Regions from separate parts of the Streptomyces sp. NPDC018000 genome, predicted to be linked through region 2. Evidence: predicted binding sites of a transcription regulator. Region 2 holds the regulator's gene; the other holds the start of a gene.
The links. The regulator HspR, encoded in region 2, represses chaperone genes until heat shock. The targets are predictions, from matches to a motif close to TTGAGNNNNNNNNNCTCAA.
Positions count from the first base shown of each region.

Region 1 (2,392 bases), on a different contig from region 2:
TCCATGAGAAAGCACCCATTGGCGATGATCTCGAAGTCGTCCCCCCGCTCCCGCAGAACGACCTCGCCGTACGGGCCTTCGCGGCGGTCGAGCGTGACGGGGGCGAGGCGTTCGGGGCCGTGGCTGTCGAGCATGGCGCGGATCTCCGGTGGATGGCGGACACAGTCCCTGCCATCCTGGCCGCTCGACGCGGCTGAAGGCCAACGGATTGCCGGATCTGCCCGATCCATCCGATCTATCTGATCTGTCCGGGGGAGTGTGTGCGGTCACGGGAGCGGCGGTCAGGGGCGTGGGGCCTTCTCGCCGTGCACTGCGAGATACTCGGCTGCCAGCCAGGGCGCCAGATCGTCGATGAGCATCGTGAGGACGGCCGGGTCGGCGGAGGGGGTGCGGCCCGTGCGCGCGGCCACCCGCATCTGCTCGATCCGCTCCGGATGGTCCGGGTAGTAGCGGGCGAACACCTCGGCGGACTCCGCCAGATCGCTGGTCCAGCCGCCCCACTGAGGCATGACCAGCGTGAAGCCCGTGCGGACGATGCGGCGGGCGGCGCCGCGGCTGAGGCTCAGGCGCTCGGTGTCCGTGGTGGCCTCGGCGGCTCGCCTGTGCCAGCGCGGGAGCGAGAGGACCAGGTCGCCGTTGGTCTCGCGGGCGAGCAGCGGGGTGGGGCGGTAGCGCGGAAGCTGCACGGCGAGGTCCTCGATGTCGCGCCGGACCAAAGGCTCCGAGGCGTCGGATCAAAGCGGATGCGTACGCGGTTTCCCGCTACGGGCACGCTCTGACCTGCCCCCGCCGTTCCTGTCCGCCGCCCAAGGGTGTCGCCGGTCCGATCGCTCGCAGCGAACGGCGCCGGGGAACAATGGCTGGCTCAGGAGCATTGAGTCTGGATAACTCAACTTGAATGCCGAAGGGGAGATTATGGCTAGCCAGCCCAATGCGGTCACTCCGCTCGCCCTGCCCGTGCTGCCGCTCGACGACGAGGTCGTCCTGCCCGGGATGGTGGTGCCTCTGGACCTGTCCGACACCGATGTACGTGCCGCCGTGGAAGCCGCACAGGCAGCGGCCCGCGAGGGCGGCGGCAAGCCCGAGGTGCTTCTTGTGCCGCGGATCGACGGGGCGTACACCGGCACCGGTGTCATCGGCACCGTCGAACAGGTCGGACGGCTTTCGGGCGGGGACCCGGGCGCGCTCATCCGCGGCCGTGGCCGGGTCCGGATCGGGGCCGGGACCAGCGGACCGGGTGTCGCGCTCTGGGTGGAGGGGACGCGGGTGGACGCGGTCGTCCCCGATCCACTGCCCGGAGCCGCCGCGGAGCTGGTCAAGGAGTACAAGGCACTCGCCACCAGCTGGCTGAAGAAGCGCGGCGCCTGGCAGGTCGTGGACCGGGTCCAGCAGATCGAGGACATCTCCGCGCTCGCCGACAACTCCGGATACTCACCCTTCCTCACCACTGACCAGAAGGTGCAGCTCCTGGAGACCGTGGACGCGGTCGCCCGGCTGAAGCTCGCCATCCAGTGGCTCCGTGAACACCTTGCCGAGCAGGACGTCGCCGAGTCCATCGCCAAGGACGTCCAGGAGGGCGTCGACAAGCAGCAGCGCGAATTCCTGCTGCGGCGCCAGCTCGAAGCCGTACGCAAGGAGCTCGCCGATCTCAACGGCGGTCCTGGCTCCGGCGCGGACGAGTCCGACGACTACCGGGCGCGTGTCGAGGCCGCCGGTCTTCCCGAGAACGTCCGCGAGGCGGCGCTCAAGGAGGTCGACAAGCTGGAGCGTTCCTCCGACCAGAGCCCTGAGGGCTCCTGGATCAGGACCTGGCTCGACACCGTCCTCGAACTGCCGTGGACCGAGCGGACCGAGGACGCGTACGACATCCGCGGCGCCCAGGAGATCCTCGACGCCGAGCACGCGGGCCTTAGGGACGTGAAGGAGCGGATCACCGAGTACCTGGCGGTACGCAAACGGCGTTCCGACCGCGGTCTCGGGGTCGTCGGCGGGCGGCGCGGCGGTGCCGTGCTGGCGCTGGTGGGTCCTCCGGGCGTGGGCAAGACCTCGCTCGGTGAATCCGTCGCACACGCCATGGGGCGCAGGTTCGTCCGCGTGGCGCTCGGCGGTGTGCGGGACGAGGCGGAGATCCGCGGCCACCGGCGTACCTACGTCGGTGCCCTGCCGGGACGTATCGTCCGGGCCATCAAGGAGGCCGGTTCGATGAACCCGGTCGTCCTGCTCGACGAGATCGACAAGGTCGGCTCCGACTTCCGGGGCGATCCGGCCGCCGCCCTCCTCGAAGTCCTCGACCCGGCGCAGAACCACACCTTCCGCGACCACTACCTGGAGGTCGAACTCGACCTCAGCGATGTCGTCTTCCTGGCGACGGCCAATGTGCTCGAAGCCATTC
Region 1 covers NZ_JBIRGM010000003.1:487,085-489,476, forward strand. The annotation lists gene ACH4EW_RS10690 (spermidine synthase) at 1-134, opposite strand, end outside; partial or broken gene ACH4EW_RS10695 (nucleotidyltransferase) at 282-695, opposite strand; gene lon (endopeptidase La) at 916-2,392, shown strand, end outside.
Region 1: a site for HspR is predicted at 875-893, ahead of lon (endopeptidase La). Genes of this name have one in related genera too.

Region 2 (2,392 bases):
GGCAACCGACGAGGAGAGCGGTGGCACCGAGGAGGCCTGACGTCCCGTCTGACCACCTCGCTGCCCACCGCCCGGCCATGCGACCGCCCAACGGGCCGGTCGCATGGCCGATCGTCCGGAAGGAGGGACGTCGATGAGCACGAAGGACTTCGTCGAGAAGGACTACTACAAGGTCCTCGGCGTCCCCAAGGACGCCACCGACGCCGAGATCAAGAAGGCGTACCGGAAGCTCGCCCGCGAGTTCCACCCGGACGCCAACAAGGGCGATGACAAGGCGGAGGAGCGCTTCAAGGAGATCTCCGAGGCGAACGACATCCTCGGCGACAGCAAGAAGCGCAAGGAGTACGACGAGGCGCGCGCCCTCTTCGGCAACGGTGGCTTCAGGGCCGGCCCCCCAGGTGCCGGAGGCAACTTCAACTTCGACCTGGGCGACCTCTTCGGAGGCACCCAGGGCGGTGGCGCGGGCGGCGGAGCCGGCGGTTTCGGCGGCGGCGGTCTGGGCGATGTCTTCGGCGGCCTGTTCAACCGGGGCGGTGCGGGGACACGGGTGCAGCCGCGCCGCGGCCAGGACATCGAGTCCGAGGTGACGCTCAGCTTCAGCGAGGCGGTCGAGGGGGCCACGGTCCCGTTGCGGATGTCCAGCCAGGCGCCCTGCAAGGCGTGTTCCGGCACCGGTGACAAGAACGGCACCCCCAGGGTCTGCCCCACCTGTCTCGGCACCGGCCAGGTGTCGCGTGGCACCGGCGGCGGCTTCTCGCTCACCGACCCCTGCGTGGACTGCAAGGGCCGGGGCCTCATCGCCCAGGACCCCTGCGACGTCTGCAAGGGCAGCGGACGGGCGAAGTCCTCCCGGACCATGCAGGTCAGGATCCCGGCGGGCGTCTCGGACAGCCAGCGGATCCGGCTGCGCGGCAAGGGCGGCCCGGGCGAGCGCGGTGGTCCGGCCGGCGATCTGTATGTCGTGGTCCATGTCGACGCCCACCCGGTCTTCGGCCGCAGGGGCGACAACCTCACGGTCACCGTGCCCGTCGACTTCACGGAGGCGGCACTCGGCGGCGAGGTGAAAGTGCCCACGCTCGGTGGTCCGCCGGTCACCCTGAAACTGCCGGCCGGCACCCCCAACGGGCGTACGATGCGCGCCCGCGGCAAGGGCGCCGTACGCAAGGACGGCACCCGGGGCGACCTGCTGGTCACCGTCGAGGTGACGGTGCCCAGGGATCTCAGCACCGAGGCCAGGGACGCGCTGGAGGCATACCGGAAGGCGACCGCGGGCCACGACCCGCGGGCGGAGCTGTTCCAGGCTGCGAAGGGAGCTTGAGGTGGACGGCCGACGACGCAATCCGTACGAACTGACCGATGAATCGCCGGTGTACGTGATCTCGATTGCGGCCCAGCTCTCGGGCCTGCATCCGCAGACGCTGCGCCAGTACGACCGCCTCGGCCTGGTCTCCCCCGACCGTACGGCCGGGCGCGGCAGGCGCTACTCGGCCCGCGACATCGAGCTGCTGCGCACCGTGCAGCAGCTGTCGCAGGACGAGGGCATCAACCTCGCCGGCATCAAGCGCATCATCGAGCTGGAGAACCAGGTCGCGGCTCTCCAGCAGCGCATCGCCGAACTCTCGTCGGCCGTGGACGGCGCGGCGGCGGCGATGCAGCAGCGCGAGGCCCAGGTGCATGCCTCGTACCGACGCGATCTGGTGCCCTATCAGGATGTGCAGCAGACCAGCGCGTTGGTGGTCTGGCGGCCGAAGAGGCCGAAGGACTGAGCGGGTTCGGCGTACCCGCACGACAGGCGAGGCCCGTCACCCGTTCCTTCCCGGGTGGCGGGCCTCGCCCGTGTGCGCGGGGCCGGCGCGCACATCTGCCGGTCTAATTCGGCGTCTTGTCGAGGATTCCTGATTGGGCGATGAGGTAGCCGAGTTGGGCGCGGCTGTTGCTTCCGAGAGTGGCGGACAACTTGGCGACATGAGCGCGGCAGGTGCGGACATTCATGCCGAGGCGTCGGGCGATCGCCTCGTCGACGTATCCCTCGATGAGGAGTTTGGCTATGGACCGCTGAATGCCGGTGATGCCGTCATCGGGAGGGGTGTACGGAGCCTCTTCGGTGAGAGGGGTCGCCAGTTGCCAGAATTGGTTGAATACGGATACCAGATACTCCACGAGGCCGGGGTGGCGAAGCTCCAGCGCCACCTGCCGGTCACGGCGTGCGGGGATGACGGCCACGGAGCGATCGAAGATGATCATGCGGTCGATCAGCTCTTCCAGCGTCCGGACCTCCACATGTCCCGAGTGCAGCCGCTCCAAGTAGGCGAAGACGCCGGGGCCGTGACGCACTGTGTGCTGGTAGAGAGTGCGCAGCCGTACGCCGCGGCTGATCGGTCCCTCCACGCGT
Region 2 covers NZ_JBIRGM010000002.1:536,412-538,803, forward strand. The annotation lists gene grpE (nucleotide exchange factor GrpE) at 1-40, shown strand, start outside; gene dnaJ (molecular chaperone DnaJ) at 134-1,318, shown strand; gene ACH4EW_RS07020 (heat shock protein transcriptional repressor HspR) at 1,320-1,766, shown strand; gene ACH4EW_RS07025 (helix-turn-helix transcriptional regulator) at 1,870-2,392, opposite strand, start outside.